2 regions of the Paenibacillus sp. FSL R10-2788 genome follow, and region 1 is predicted to be linked to the other one. Evidence: predicted binding sites of a transcription regulator. Region 1 holds the regulator's gene; the other holds the start of a gene.

Region 1 (8,480 bases):
CGCTTGATGGAGAATATCGTCTACGGTACCCTTCAGTTCAACAGTCCGCTGATCTCCAGCAGCTAATTGGGCTTCTACAGAACCCCGTAACCCCAAATGATGACCCAGCAGCATTTGCATATTCACATAGGGGATAATATGCCCCAATGGATAGTTACGCAGTACGTGGCGTTCTAAATCCGGTGGAACAAAAACAGGTGCATCTGGAGATATTTTGGAACGCACTGCTCTGGTTAGTTTCGGCAGTTCTTGCTTAGGCGCAACCGCAACCGCTGCTTCTGCCTCCACACGAATTTCCTCGGCAATCTTCTCCCGTTCTTCAGGGTTCATAAGCCGATTGGCAATATCCAGCCCGTCCATAGCGTCCTTAGCATACAATACTAGGCCGTCATATTCTGGACGAATACGGGTCTTCGTAAATTTACGGGTCAAAGCTGCGCCGCCAACCATAATCGGGACATCGATCCCAGCTGTACGTAAATCCTGAGCGGTGAGCACCATCTGCTGAGCAGATTTTACAAGCAGCCCGGACAATCCTATCGCATCAGCTTTTTCTCGACGGAAGGCTTCGATAATGGTCTCTGGTGGTACTTTTATACCCAAATTAATGATCTGATAACCATTGTTGGAGAGGATGATCTCCACTAGATTCTTACCAATATCATGCACGTCCCCTTTTACGGTCGCCAGCATAATTTTTCCTTTAACCGCTGTCTCATCCTTCTGCATAAACTGCTCTAGGTGATTCACAGAAGCCTTCATCACTTCAGCGCTTTGCAGCACTTCAGCAACAATCAATTCATTATTGTTAAATAACCGGCCGACTTCCGACATCCCTGCCATCAGCGGTCCATTGATGATCTCCAGCGGACCAGATTTAGTCAATGCTTCATTTAGATCAGGAATGAGTCCTTCCTTCGTACCTTCAACCACATAGGAGGCTAAACGTTCTTCAAGTGACAGGTTGGAAATCTTCTCTTTTTTCTCTACTTTTTTACCACGGAAAGCAGCTACAAAAGCAGAAAGCGTCTCATCATTCGTATTATAAATCAGTTCCTCAGCAAGATGACGTTCTTCGGCAGGAATGGAAGCATACCGCTCCACTTTCTCTGTATTTACGATCGCATAATCTAATCCAGCTTTTGTACATTCATAAAGGAATACTGAGTTCAACACTTCACGTCCCGCTTCCGGCAATCCAAAGGAGACGTTGCTGATGCCCAAGATCGTATGAACACCTGGAAGTGCTTCCTTGATCAAACGAATGCCGTCAATCGTTTCTTTTGCTGAACCGATATATTGTTCATCTCCGGTTCCTACAGGGAACACCAGCGTGTCAAAAATAAGATCTTCTCCTGCTAAACCATACTTGTTCACTAGCAAGTCATAGGAGCGTTTAGCCACTTCCAGTTTATCTGTCGCCTTAATTGCTTGTCCCGTCTCATCGATGGTACCTACAACAATAGCTGCGCCATATTTATGAATGATCGGCGTCACCAGCTCGAATTTCTCTTCACCATCTTCAAGGTTAATAGAGTTAATTATCGCCTTACCTTGGCAGTACTGCAAAGCTAAATCAATAACCTTAGGATCGGTAGTATCGATCATCAGAGGTACTTTAACCTTTTTCACAACCAGTTCTAAGAAAAGCTTAATATCTTCAATCTCATCGCGGTCAGGGTCTTGTACACACACGTCAATAACCTGTGCCCCACTCTTTACCTGAGCTCGGGCAATTTCTGAGGCTTCCTCATATTTACCTTCGACGATAAGACGTTTGAATTTACGAGAGCCAAGTACATTCGTACGTTCACCAACCATGTAAGGACGGTTGTCGTTCTCAATATAGATAGGCTCAATACCTGAAAGTGCAGGTGGATGATTACCTGCCAGCGGGCGTGGAGGATATTCGGAAAGTGCTTCCTTCATCGCACGGATATGCTCTGGTGTCGTTCCACAGCAGCCTCCCGCAATATTCAGCCAGCCTTTTTCAGCAAAGGCTGCAATCTTGCGAGCTAAAGAATCTGGAGATTCATGATAATGTCCATTCTCATCCGGCAATCCTGCGTTTGGATAACAGCTCACGGCTGCCGAGGAGATCTCCGAAAGCGAACGAATATGATCCCGCATGAACTCTGGACCAGTCGCACAGTTGAGGCCCATAGAGATAGGCTTCAGATGTTCTAATGAGATATAAAATGCTTCAATATTCTGACCCGCCAGTGTAGTACCCATTGGTTCAATTGTTCCTGAAATCATAACCGGTAATGTGATGCCAGTCTTTTCAAAAGCATTACGAATACCAATACTTCCAGCTTTAACGTTAAGTGTATCTTGAGAGGTCTCCAGCAGCAAAACATCTACTTTACCGTCGATCAATGCCACTGCTTGTTCCTCATAGCTATCAACTAGCTCTTGGAAAGTAACGCCTCCAGTTACTGAGAGCGTTTTTGTTGTTGGACCCATAGCCCCCACGACGTATCGCGGACGGTCAGGTGTGTCATATTTGTCTACTGCTCTGCGAGCCAACTCTGCTGCCGCTAGATTGATCTCACGTGCGCGCTGAGGAATATCATATTCAGCCAGTACAACAGAGGTTGCACCAAATGTGTTAGTCTCAATGAGATCAGCCCCTGCTTCGAGATACTGCTCATGAATCGTCTGAATGACTTCTGGACGTGTTAATACCAGCATTTCATTACAGCCATCCAGCTCATCGCCACCAAAATCTTCTCCAGTAAGAGGCACCTGTTGGATCATTGTGCCCATTGCGCCATCAAGGATCAAAATCCTTTGTTGTAAGCTTTCCTCAAGTGTATATTTAGCCAACTAATAGTCCCCCCAGTAAAACATTAGAGTAAGTTTAGCAGAATAAAGGAATTTCGAAAAGCCTTCCTTTCCACTCTGCTTTATCTGTTATTGCTCAGCAACCGTTGTGAACCTTTGAATCATGGTTTCACAGACAGCTCTTTGCTAGGCATAGAGTGCTGTGTCCGGGCTGTCACATGTGAAGTGACATTATATTGTCCTTCCTTTTCAAGGGTCCCTTCAGCTTGATAGACTCCTTTACCTGTTAGCTTTCCCTTAAGCTCTATTTTCTGTCCCTTATCATTTTTATTCACAATTTCGAACAGAACCTCTTTTGCATCATCTACTGCCTCGTTATCTTGGGTCACCACAGCTTCAAAGGTTACCTTTTGATTTACAACAACTTCTTCAGGACTCCATTGTAGTTCGACTTTGATAGGTTCCATAGACATGTTCATATTCATGTTATGTATTTCTGAATGCTTGGTTCCATTTGAAGAACATCCACCTAGTACTAAAAGTGTTGCACCTAATAATACAGCGACTAATTTCTTCGATCTCATCATTTGGAGCCCTCCCAATCATTATCGAATAATAAAAATCTACCAATTCATGTTATACATCTCCATCTATTATACACATTATTATTGGTTTTTCAGTATTTTGCATCAATTCCGCATTAGACTTGTGACTTAAATCATTTACTTAAAAAATCTAATGAAATCCTTATGTTAGTATGTATGTACAGAAAAGCAGCGAGTTTCTTAGGATCTTAGAAACTCGCTGCTTTTATAAAGTCTTTATGTTGGAGCTAATAGCTCTGTATATCTTACAAGGATTGAACTAGTGGAAGAAGCTCCTCAAGGTGATTGATTTCATGATCCGGATGAATATCAAGACTAGGTGCTCTACCTTTTCTATTAATCCAGACCGTGGTCAACCCTGCTGCCAGCCCCCCACGGATATCCGTTGTAAGCTTATCGCCGACCATAACCGCTTGCTCAGGAGTTACATCAAGAAGCTCTAAAGCATGCAGGAAAATTTCCTTATCCGGTTTGCCTTTACCAAAGCTTCCGGAAATCACAATATGATCAAAGAAAGGAATTAACTCTGGCACACCATCTAGTTTTTCTTGTTGCAGTGCAGGACAACCGTTCGTAAGTAGCAAAAGCTTCACTTGACCCCGTAACTGCTCCAGTACATGCATTGTTTCTTCATAGATGTATGGACGTTTTCTGCGCTCTGCTGCGAATTTAGTTGCCAAGGTCTCAGCTAGTGCTTCGTCTTCCACCCCTAAGGCTGCAAGTCCGCGACGCCAAGACTCTTTACGATAAACCGGTGCAAGCTGCTCCAATTGACGGAATTCTGGCTGTTCACCTGCCGTAAAGTTAGCCCAGAGTGCTTCATATGGATTAATTCCGATCATCTTTGTAAATGGGAACGTCTCATAAGATTCATACAAGCTACTTGCTTCCTTACGAACTGCAACTTCTAGTTCTTGTGGATCAATCGTATCCCCGGCGGCTTCACAAGCAGAACGAAATGCTTCTTCGACGCTCCGATCATCCCACAGCAATGTATCATCAAGGTCAAATAGTACAGCAGAAATTGGCATTACAGGTCTCCCTCTCCCTTTAACTGGTCTAGTTCTATTCGTGAACTACTTCAATGTTGTGAGCTTTAGCAAATGCTTCTAATCGTGTACTCATCGCATTAGTATCATAGCGATTCATAAGTCTTGTGAAAATCCATTTCGTACGTTTCCCTTTGTGCTTAATGACTACAGCTCCACGCGAAAGGGTGATTTTCTCAATATCTGCAGCTGGAAGCCCGCGTTCGCGATTGAATTTAATAGTAGACAGTCTTGCTTTTTCCACCTTCAAGTACGGACGACGGAAGAACAATAGCGCTGCCAGCAAATAGTACAGTACTACTCCCAACCAATTAGCCAGCATGCCATTTCCTTTGGCCTGATCAATAGAACCAACTACCCAAAACATAGTGCCAAGTATCACTAACACTACCGGAAATGCAATGTTGCGACCTTTAAAGACTTCGGCATTCTGGGTAGGAGATTTAGAGGCATAAATCGTATCCTTGCCTTGTTTCTTTCTTTGCTTGTTGATTTGCTGTGTGTTGCGTTGAACCATTCTTTCCCAAGAACGGGCCATGTGCGTTCCCCCTAGTCATCCTGAAATATCTATGAAAAGGAACAGCGAGCTAATGTTTAAGCCCCTTGTTACCTTGTTCATGCTCATCGTTATCTACTACTTCAATAGTATTTAATTGTGCTCGGAAGTTATTGCGGATATTCCCCAGGTAAATTTCACGAAGCTTGGCGCGTTCCGCCACTTCCTCTTGATTAAGGCCTACGCTCTTCTGTTTGCGTGCCAATTCGTTAATTCGCGCGACCAACTCATCAATATTCAATACTTTCCCTCCCCCTATAAATTAATTCTAACTCTGCCATGAGAAAAAGAGCTTGTCAAGGTCTACTCCCTGCAAGCTCTACTGGTCATTCTATTATGTTCTCAGAAAATTAATAAATAGGTAAAGTAAGTATGTCTCCAGCGTTAATTTGACTACTCTTAATCCCACTTGAACGTTTAATTCCTTCTATATAAACAACTGTCTTCATATCAGCCGGTTTATTCTTAAGGGCAATACTCCATAGTGTATCTCCACGTTCAACCACAATCCGCTTCTCTTCCTTCATTATAGTCGTCGATCCTGCAAATACATTTCCCACTACTGTTAGGCCAGAAAATACTAGCACGATAATCAATATTAACTTAATAAAGAAGTCCTGACGGAACAACGAAATCATCCCTCCTAGCAAACGTTCCGTTATCTCTTTCACCTTAGCGGAATTACGGGCAACGTCATTATGTCCTAAAGATTCAACCACTGGGGCCTTATCGTAGATGCTGCGGTATGTACTGTATTTTAGCATAATTATCATCCTCCAAACACTTGTTCTTACTTTCGAATTCATAATAACACGAACATGTGTTTTGTTCAATACTATTTCAGAACAATTGTTCTCTTTTTTTCGAGAGACTCAAGTGGTTCATTTTATTATCATTTGTCTACCATTTTTTAACTCTAGCAGATTAATATTTATAATAGTTAGAACTTATGTTTGTGCGAACGGTAGTTCTATGTTATAATTTTCCCAAACATTACTATATGGGGTTGATTCCAATGTCAAAGATTTCAAGTCGCCAGCTGGCGATCCTGGAATTTATACGAAGCGAAGTCCGCAGCAAGGGTTATCCACCTTCCGTCCGGGAAATTGGAGAAGCTGTTGGCCTTGCTTCCAGCTCCACAGTTCACGGTCATTTGGACCGGCTTGAGAAGAAGGGACTTATTCGTCGAGATCCAACGAAGCCACGTGCAATAGAATTACTAGGCCAAGAGGATTCAGAGAATGTTCACCAATTCGCCCAGACCATCTCACGGATTCCTGTCGTAGGTAAAGTTACCGCCGGGGTACCTATCACTGCTACAGAGAATATCGAGGACTACTTCCCACTTCCTACTCACTATGTAGGTGACAACAAAGTATTTATGCTGTCAGTTATGGGTGATAGTATGGTGGATGCTGGCATTATGAATGGTGATTATGTAATTGTTCGCCAACAACAAACAGCGGACAACGGAGATATCGTTGTAGCCATGACTGAAGAAGATGAAGCAACCGTTAAGACCTTTTACAAGGAACGTGATCATATACGGCTTCAGCCGGAGAATCCAGCTTATGAGCCTCTTCGCCTTAATCGCGTAACTATTCTCGGAAGAGTCATCGGATTGTTTCGAGATATCCACTAAGTATGCACTCCTACCATAAAAGGCTGTTCCGCAAATGCGGAACAGCCTTTTTTCTGTGTATTTTGCTTTCTCAACCACTAACGAACATTTGTTCTCGTTCGCTAAAATGGGCATTTTCTATGAATAACCGTTTAGGCGTTCTGCTCATATCCTAATTAGAAAGGAGTGTTGTGCATAATGCCAAATTACCGAATTATTGTAGATCTGACCCAACGAATGTTATATCTTCTGGACAATGATATTGTGATTAGAGGTTTCCCTGTCGGTATTGGTAAGATGTTAACCCAATCCCCAGTGGGAGAATTCACGATTATTAACAAACAACCCAATCCAGGCGGTCCCTTTGGTGCCTTTTGGATGGGACTGTCTAAACCACACTACGGGATTCATGGAACGAATGATCCTTCCTCCATTGGGAAAGAGGTATCCCACGGCTGTATCCGGATGTACAACGAGGATGTGTTAACACTCGCAGCTATCGTCCCTATAGGAACACGAGTAACGATAAGGAATTGAATTCGCTGAGGACGTCACAGCCCCCAAATCACCATATACAGAATGGGGGTCATTACATAAGTAAGTATTTTTTCATTAGCATACTAGGAGTTTGGTGATTATATGTCGAATATTGTTAACAGGATTGCAAATTGAAAAGGATGTGTTTAGTTTTGAATAACTCAAAAATTAGAACCCTCGTCGATTTTAAAGTCGATGCACTGGGTAAGCTGTCCGGTTTACTTTTAAATGATGAACAAGCTAGTGGAAAAAAAGTGAATTTGCTCACCTCTTTTGGCAGCATTCAGGGAATCGTCTCTCCAGCCGTCTCCAACAAAGAGGATGTATTTGATTTAAAATCTTTGATGGATGATGTAATAGTAGACGAATACATATCTTATTTGGGAGCAGAACACCCTGATAAAAATTTCAGCTATAACTTTGTTGTCCTCAATGACGTTACTGTAAGACCTTATGCTAGTTATGGGACTCCGATCGAATACAAACAGCTGATTGTTTATACCGATCATATCACTGCCTTCAATTTTCTATAGGTTACATACTTACCTTAAAAAGCACCCTTGCAGCAACCCCCAATTTTGCGCCATTTGCAGAATCGGCAGGTTTCTCCGGGTGCTTTTTTTGGGCTAATTCCGAAGCCGATCCTATAATTCCACGAATTTCCCTTTTAAAAGATACTAGTGGGGATCATTCAGGCATATCTTTCAATAAGCAACAATTTGAGTCTAATGAGATAACTGGGAGGTGATTATATGCTGATTATCTTAGTGTACTTATTTGCTATTTTAGGAGTTGTTTTAATTCTAAGTGCCGCCATTATAAAATTGAAAACGCTATCCACTTCATCTGATATTTCTATGCTAGTTAATGCGGCTGCATCCTTTAACATCATTTTCACCAAAACATTCATTCCCCCCAATCAATCTCACTTGATCGCACTTAACGAACCTAATAAAAAATTAGCAATAGGCACCAGAAATCCGAAGAACAACAAAAAAGCAGTAGCAAAGCTATACTCTTTCGATAATGTAATGGGATCCGAGATTGTGGTTAACGCACTTACCCTTTCAAAAGTCTCCAAAAGACAACAAAACAGCAAAACAACTGCAACTAGTGCAGATATTAACGTCCTTAAGGAACCTGATGAAGAAGCTAATGTGATAGAAGAACTCACGCTTAAAATATATATGAACAGCAAAGAAACGCCTGTGTATTGTATTTCCTTCTTGCCGGGTTTATTGCCTATTCGACAATCCGACAACCAGTACAAGGAAGCTTACTCCCAAGTACAACAATTGCATGCACTCTTCAGGTCAATCGTATCT
Region 2 (8,480 bases), 1.5 Mb from region 1:
ACTCGCGTTTCCCGTTCCACAAAACGTGGCCCAAAGCCAAGCTCTTTGTGCATAAGAAATGGCGAATGCAAATCTTGTCGATTGAACTGTTTTGCCATCCCGGCTACAAAAACAACAGGGAACTCCAGACCTTTGGATTTATGGATGGTCATGATTCTGACGCCATTGCCTTCTTCACCGCCACCGCCAGCTACACCCAGATCTCCGCCATTCTCACGAAGCCGTGAAATGAACACCAGAAAACGGAACAATCCGCGTGCTGCGGTGTCATTCTCAAATTGCACAGCCCGATCATACAAAGCTTTAAGATTGTTCTGGCGCTGCGAGCCTCCAGGCAGTCCTCCAACCCATTCCAGATAGCCGCTCTCCCCATAGATACGCCAGATCAGCTCACTGAGACTACCTTGTCTAGCCGCATTTCTCCAGCTTTCCAGCTGTTCTAGGAAATGTCTAAGCTTGCGCTTCAGTTCTGGACTGATCTGCGGCAGATCTTTATCAGGTAAAACATTATTTTCGACGGTGCTTGCGGATTCAATCACATGAGCCGAGAAGAGGTCATACTCTTCTTCAGCCTCTTTTGCATCTTGCATATCCACCGCCATCTGTACTGCTTGAAAAAAAGGACCCTGACTACACATACGCACCGTAGCCAATTCTTCTTCCGTTAATCCGACCACAGGTGAACGAAGTACGCCAGCCAGCGGAATGTCCTGCTGAGGATTATCAACTATTTTTAAGAGGGAAAGTGCAATTTCCACTTCTGTAGCTTCAAAATAACCTTTATTCAGATCACCATAAGCAGGGATTCCTTCCATCCGAAGCTCTTCGATGATTAGAGGGGTCCAGATTCTTGCCGAGCGAAGCAGGATCACGATATCACCGTAAATAACCGGACGCATAATCTTGAGTCCTTTATCGTAGATAAGCAGTGGCGATCCACCGGTCATCCCCGTCATTTGTGAAATACGCCGGGCAATTGCCCGCGCTTCCAGCTGCGCCGTCTCGCTCTCAATGGCTTCACTCTCCTGAAGTGGCGCCTCACCGTCTTCAGAGGTCTCTTCTGACTTCCCTGCTGCCGAACCACGATCAATCAATAATAACTCCGGTGCAAAAAAGGTATCAGGACCCTTCTCTGCTGCACCTGGGAAATTCGCTCCGTAAACAAGCTCAGCGCGTTCATCATAATTAATCTCCGCTACCGTCTCATTCATAATCTGCCGGAAGATCATATTCACGGCATTTACAACCTCCATGCGACTGCGAAAATTACGGGCCAGATCGATGACCGAACCGCTAGATGATTCATTAGTAATTTCAGATAGATCATCGATTGGGTGTGAGCCAAAGCTGCGGTATTTATCCAGGAATAGCCCCGGCTCCGCCAGACGGAATCGATAGATACTTTGCTTCATATCTCCGACCATAAACCGGTTACCGGGTGTTTCACGGGATATTAGCCGCACAATCTCCTCTTGCACACTATTCGTATCCTGATACTCATCCAGCAGAACCTCATCGAATTGAGCGCGGTATTCCATAGCTGCATCAGAAGGCAGGGAATGACCGGGCGTAGAGTCCGGATGGCGTAGAATTTGCAGACAATAATGCTCCAAATCACTGAAGTCGACTAGACCTCTTCCTGCTTTTTCAATTCTATAACGTTCACCGAATGCTATCACTGTCTCTGCAAGCTCTGCCATCAGTGGAGCCGCTTCGTTCAGCTCTTTCAAAAAAACCTCAGGCGGACGGCCAAACAATGCTTTCTGAAGATCTAAAATACTCTTCTTCACACTGTCGCGCAGTTCCTTCACCATCTCCTGCAGTCCAGGATCTGTCGAATCCTTCTTACAAGCCTTTAATTTCCCAAAATATACTTCCATGAAAATATCATATAATTCTGCCCAAGGTCGTTCGTTTACGGCATCCTGCAGTGCATTTACCATCTCAAGATCAGCGGTTAAATTCTCAGCATAGGGTGCCGGACCGCCCGGCTGCAGTGCAATCTCCCGGCCTTGAATCAGCTGACTGGCTGCGCCCGCAAGTGTCAGCTTCGCTTCTTCAAGAATGCTCAGCACCCATGGCGTTCCACCCAGACTTTCGGTGTCTGGCAATGAGAAATCAGCTGCAGTATCACGGAGCCATTGCGCAGGCCAAGGATGGCTGCGGGCATAATCATGCAATCGCTGTATGAGCGCATGCACTGCATCATCACTGCGTTCACCACTGAACCAATCAGCGAGCTGCACAAATATACTATCCTCGCCATCCGCACCTGCTTCACCGTACTTTTCCTCCAGCAACTCTTCGAGCAGCTCCTGCCGCATCATCTCCGCTTCATGCTCATTTAATATGCGGAAACCCGGATCAATCGGAATCATTTGATAATAACGCCGGATCACTTCCAGACAGAAGGAGTGTAACGTTGTAATCGAAGCTTTGCCCAGCAGGGATAGCTGACGGCGCAAATGGTCTTTCTCCCCATTCTCCTCCAGCTCCCGATCAAGGGCTTCCCTGATCCGCTGCCGCATTTCGGCAGCCGCAGCTTTGGTAAACGTAGCTACTAATAGCCTGTCTACACTGAAGCCGTTCTCTTCCTTACTGATTTTTCGAATAATCCGTTCTACCAGCACCGCCGTCTTACCGGAACCTGCTGCCGCAGCAACGAGGATGTCATCACCGCTCTCCGCAATGGCGCGCCACTGGTCATCACTCCATATACTTCCTTCCGGTTTCGCTTCTATTTCAGCCTTCATACTCAAGGTGTAGTTCCTCCTTTGCGGGACAGCAGATCCCATATAACGTCCTTCCCTGGCTTACCCAGATTGTTATAGCTGTTGCCTTCCACAGCTTCATCGAACTGGCAGACAGGTCTAAAGGAACAGAATGTGCAGGCGGTCTCCTGCCCAATTCGGTACGGCTCAATCGCCACATCACCTTCTGTAATCCGTGTCCCGATATCCGAAATTGTCCCTCTAACGGAGGATAATAGATGACCCCACTGCTCTGGTGTAGCTACTGAAGCACTGCTATAAAAGCTGCCGTCAGCTTTTACTGCTACAGGCACGATAGAAGAATACCCTTTGTCTAAAGTGGTATCCATCAGGGAGACAACCTCACGATCTGCTGTAAGTAGTCCTTTCATCTTGAAGCGTTTCAACAGCTCTTGCTCAGCCTGTTCCTTGTTCATCCCATTGGATGAGGTCAACAACGGATCATGCACATGGAAATAAAGTGTGCCGGCTGGAAGTGCCGGCTGCCCCAGCCATTGCTCCGAATATGTTAGCAGCACATCCAAATAAGTCAGCATTTGCAGCGATAATCCATAATACACCTCATGCAGCTTGAGATCCTTTTGGCTCGATTTATAATCAATTACCCGCAGAAGAATTCCGTTCTCTCCACGGGCCATATCTACACGGTCAATCCGGCCAACAACCTCCATCACGCAGCCATTTGGCAGCGTAATCCTTAAAGGCGGCAACTCCTTATCCGGTCCAAAGTCCAGCTCCAGCCCTACTGGCTCAAAGCTGCCCCGGCGGGCGTGCTCGCCCAGAATCACAGAAGCACGTCCAACAATATTCTTAAGTTTACGGGAGATGTACCCGTAACGTTTGGAGCTCATTAGGATTTCACCCTGCAACATCGGAGATAGCCGCTCTACTGTCTCACTGGCCTCACGCCGACATTCATCCGGAGACAAGCTGCCCCAGCCCCGTCCCTCTTGTTTCAGTCTTATCGCCATATCACTTAACGCAGCATGGAACAGCTGTCCAATATCAGGTGCTTGCAGCTTATATAGCTGACGCTCCTTCAGTCTTAGTCCGTAGGACGCAAAATGGGAAAATGAGCACGCAACAAATTTCTCCATCCGGGACACACTGCCCCGCAGTGTTGAGCCACCATACAATCTGAGGCTTGTGCCACGCTTTAGCTTCGTTCCCTCATTACGATAGAACAGTGAGCTTAGCAAACGTTCCAGTTGAAATTTACGATTTTCGTTCTTAGTAAACCAGTTATACACATCCCACCATAGCTCCGGAATTTCTGTCCCCTGGCGCCACTGCCGCAGCTGCATAATCAATGCGCGAAGACTCTGTTCTGGTTGACCAATGAAACCGAGATGAATGGGATTTCCGACTTCTGCCGGTAGTCCCGCAGGGGGAAGTGCTGACAAACTATGCTCTTGAACCCTTGGGAACATTCTATGCAAATGCCGGATAACCTCAGAGGGAAGGAGAGCTTTGCCCTCATCATCCGCTGTAGCGTAGCTAATCCAGAGCTTTCGACTTCCTGTCGTTAGCGCATTATAGATCAGAAACCGCTCGTCCAGCAGTTTACGAGAAGCGCCGGGAGCAAGCTCCATTCCAGCATTCTCTAGTACGGAGCGTTCACCTTCCGAGAGAATTCCATCTTCCTTAAACTGCGCAGGCACAACACCTTCATTAAATCCAAGCAAAAAAGCGTATTTAACCCCTGTTGGGCGAGTCCGATCCATATTGCCGACCAATACTTGATCCAGTGCGGGCGGAACTAGTCCCATTTTAAGCTCAGCAAGTCCTGTCTCTAGAACTCCGGTGAACACTTCAAACTCAAGTCTTTCATTGCCCATCATTTCTACTATCTGATCTAGCAGATCAAGTACCGCACCCCACAACTGGCTATGTTCCCTAGCCTTCTCGGGTTGGCCCTTCTCCATAGACTTAACACTGAGTTTCTCCAGCTTTTGTGCAACATCCGTCTCTTCAAGCAGCTTGTACATTGCCGTACATAGTTCAAGGCCGCTTCGGCTTTTCTGGATTCGTTTCTCAAAAGCAAATAATGGACCTGTTATACTAGCACGGCATCGTTCCATAGTAGCAAGCAGTTCATCATCCATCTGTCTGCCGCCTTCCAGCGACAAGCTAGGAATACCTTTCCATGAGCGGCCATCCGTCCAGCGATACCCTTGAATCCCACAAGCCAGCACATAGTTTTCTAAAGCATCCATATCCTCACGTGTAATACTACCGTCTAGCGGAAGCAAAAGCTCCGTCTTTACGCAACGGAATACATCCTCGTAACGCCAGCGACGACGCACTACATCCAGCGCGGAACGTATAAATTCCACTAGCGGATGATGCAGCTCATTTACCTTCTGGTCCAGAAAAAATGGCACTCCGTAATCTTGGAACAACGGTTGGATCAGCTGCTCGTAATCGCCAATATTGCGCATCAATACAGCCATTTCGCCATATTTTGCACCTTCATCACGCGCCAGTCTAGTCATTTCGCGCAGTGCTCCCTCAACCTCTGCTCTGTGCGAAACTGCGGCGCCTATGGATATAGCCTCTCTTGCCAGTTCATCCGCACCTATCCAGGCCTTCCGGCGATCATATCCCCGTTCAAGGTGAGCAAGTACTGGACTTTCTTCAAAACGCGGAAGAACCGTTGGCTCCAGCAGCTCGTCCCACACATCAATGCCCAGCTCTTCAGCTATTCCACGCAGTTTAATGTAAGTAACCGCAGTGGGGTGAAACAATTCAAGCTCATTCAACTGATCTCCATATGGGTAAGGACGATCAATTGTAAGCGAAACGGTCAGCTTCGAAGCTTGCTGCATCAATTCTCGAAGCACTACGAATTCCTGCGGAGTAAATCCATGGAATCCATCTACCCAAATCTCCGCCCCGCGAATATAGGAGGAATCAGGAATATGCTCAGCCAGTTCTGCTAAACGATCCTCTTTATCGATATAGAGACGTGACATTTCCTTCTCTAAATCGCTGAATACCAGCTGCAAATCATCCAGCTTACCCTCAAGAATAGGACTTCTTGCAATAGCTCCTCGCATAACGGACAACTGCTCTTCTAAATCAGTGGAACCCAAACAGCAACGCTTCATCTCCGTGTGCAGTTGGTTCAGACGTTCCACAAAACCCGGTCTGTCTGCTGAGGCACCGAACAATTTCAGTTCCTCTTTGCGACGACTGATGATTTTGTAAATTAACATTTTCTTACCTTCATCACTGATTGGCAGACTTGCACTGCCACCAGTTTCCTGCTTCACACGATAGGCAAGCCGCGAAAAACTCAGTGTCTGCGCCCGAAGGCTTCCCTTCACATTCCCTACGGTCAAAAGCCCCCGTTCTGCTCCAAAAGAACCTTGCTCTGGCACAAGAATAATAATCGGCGCACCAAGCGGTTCCTTCTCTAAGGAAGAAGAGATAGATTCCCATATTTTTGTTGTCTTGCCACTGCCCGAGCGGCCTAGTAAAAAGGTTACCGACATAAATGATAGACTCCTTCCGTAGCGGAGAAAATATATAAATTACAAGGTGAAATATCCACCTATTGATTACACTCCAATTAAAAAAGTTCAGTGATTCCTCGTCCCTTCAGTATATCATAACCACACTAATCGGAACATGTGTTTGCTAGTATTTTCTAATGTTTTACAAAGGATAACAGCTACGAGTACAAATAAAAAAAAGCAAACCTCCGGATTTTGGCGGCTTGCTTTTTAGAGTGTTTAGTTTGTTTTTAATGCCAGATGTGCAACGTTAGATTAGAGCTGCCAATGTCGGAGCATAGGGTCAATGTTAGACTGTTCGGTGTTCAGCGTTCAGCATCCAGCGTTCGGCATTCAGCGTCCAGCGTCCAGCATCCAGCATCCAGCGTTCGGCATTCGGCATTCAGCGTTCAAATTGCACATTTTCGGCTAGGCTTGTTTCATTAATTACTTACGGACCCAGGAGCCGTTATTCGTGGATTCAGTGCTGTTTTGGCAACTTTTCGGACCCCATTGACGCTATTCTTCGAAAATGTGTTGCATTACGGGTGTTTTAAGAGCAATAGCGCCTTTGGGGTCCGTAAGAATTCAATAATAGGCTGTTTACGCTAAATAGAGTCATCTGAGTCCGTTGGCAACTACTTGCCTTACAGTCGACTCACGGCCACCCTACGTCCAGCCCTTTTATCCTATTTGTTACTTGGCACTGTAAACCTTTTTGACCTTCAGGCTTATTTTTTACTCCGCACTTCAAAAATCGCAAACTTCAGATAGTGTCCTTCGTTAACGCCAAGTATTTGTGGGTGGTCTTTGCCTGCGGCCCGCCATTCCACAAGTCTCAACACCTTGCCAGCATCTTTAGCTGCATCGGCAATCGTTTCGAGGAACAGATCTGGCTGCATATGGTAAGAACAGCTTGCGGTAACCAAATAGCCGCCTTCGTTCACCAGCTTCATGCCGTGCAGATTGATATCCTTGTAACCACGGCAAGCGCCAGCTACTGCACTTTTGGTTTTGGCAAACGCCGGAGGGTCCAGGATGACTACATCCCAAGTTCTTCCTCCACCTGCCGTCATCGGCTTGGATGTGTCGGTTTTGGCTGTTTTGCCTCCGGATTTAGGATTTGTAGCAGCTGCTGCCGTCTCTGTTCCACTTGCAACTGTCGCCCGTTCAGAACGTTCCTCTAGTCCTTTAACCTGATTCCGTAGATATGCAAAAGCATCATCCACTACGAATTCAACACGATCGCTAAAGCCGTTCAGCTCCACATTCACTTTGGCACTCTCAATGGCATGCGCTGAAACATCGAGGCAGGTTACTTTTTTCGCGCCATACTTGCAGGCATGCAGCGTGAAGCTGCCCGTATGTGAGAAGCATTCCAGCACTGTCGCACCGTCCCAATAAGGGAACGTTACATGTTTACCGCTCTTATTAACTGGCAAGGTCTGTAGCGAACCCTCCTCAGTTTCGATTTCCTGCAGCGTAATGCCGCTTCGTCCTCCCCAGCCTTTCATGAGCGGAGCAATGGAAGCTCTATTCTCACGTTGGTCAAAGAAGTAGCCAGTCTTCTGGCCTTCTTCAATATCAACGACCAGCTTCAGGCCATTCTCACTCACAGTTACATGCCGTGGACACTCCCCATACAGCAAACCCGTTGTCTGCTCCATACCTTCAAGCTCGCGCACACTAACATCACTGCGCTCATAGATTCCGCGCGGTGCCATAACCTGCACCAATGCTTCGACGATTTCTGCACGCCGCTTGTTCATTCCGAGCGTAAGCAGCTGCACAACCAAAATATCTCCGAATCGATCTACAATAAGCCCCGGCAAAAAGTCCGCTTCACCATAAACCAAGCGATAAGCATCCGCACCCGGAAGGAACCGATTTCTGTGTTGCAGACAATTCGCAAAACGTTCTGCAAAAAAGGCTGTATCCATGATCGCAAGGGGTCCCTGTGATACAATTCTTACCCGAATCTGTGACGCTGGATTGTAATATCCCACGGCCAAAAATCGGCCCTGATGATTAAGGACATCTACTAATCCCCCCGCTTCCGGATTTCCTTCTACCGATGCGACTTCACCTGCATAGACCCATGGATGGCCCTGTTCCAGTCTTTTTTTGCGATTGCGTTCTAAAATAACCGATGGCAATGACTTCAACTCCCTGTTTTTCTAAAAATGTTTTTATACATGTCCCATGCAATACA

Evidence for each region. Region 1 encodes LexA, which represses DNA repair genes until DNA is damaged. Its sites were predicted from a motif close to CGAACATATGTTCG; they were not measured.
Region 2: a site for LexA is predicted at 6,400-6,413, ahead of addB (helicase-exonuclease AddAB subunit AddB). Genes of this name have one in related genera too.

Annotation. Positions count from the first base shown of each region.
Region 1 is NZ_JBBOQA010000001.1:3,832,370-3,840,849, forward strand. Features, by position in the region: gene metH (methionine synthase) at 1-2,769, opposite strand, end outside; gene NSQ50_RS16995 (FixH family protein) at 2,949-3,374, opposite strand; gene NSQ50_RS17000 (HAD family hydrolase) at 3,638-4,423, opposite strand; gene NSQ50_RS17005 (hypothetical protein) at 4,458-4,979, opposite strand; gene NSQ50_RS17010 (DUF896 domain-containing protein) at 5,029-5,238, opposite strand; gene NSQ50_RS17015 (LysM peptidoglycan-binding domain-containing protein) at 5,348-5,761, opposite strand; gene lexA (transcriptional repressor LexA) at 6,013-6,639, shown strand; gene NSQ50_RS17025 (L,D-transpeptidase) at 6,817-7,155, shown strand; gene NSQ50_RS17030 (hypothetical protein) at 7,308-7,688, shown strand; gene NSQ50_RS17035 (hypothetical protein) at 7,908-8,480, shown strand, end outside.
Region 2 is NZ_JBBOQA010000001.1:5,351,435-5,359,914, forward strand. Features, by position in the region: gene addA (helicase-exonuclease AddAB subunit AddA) at 1-2,753, opposite strand, end outside; gene addB (helicase-exonuclease AddAB subunit AddB) at 2,756-6,268, opposite strand; gene NSQ50_RS23885 (class I SAM-dependent rRNA methyltransferase) at 7,000-8,424, opposite strand.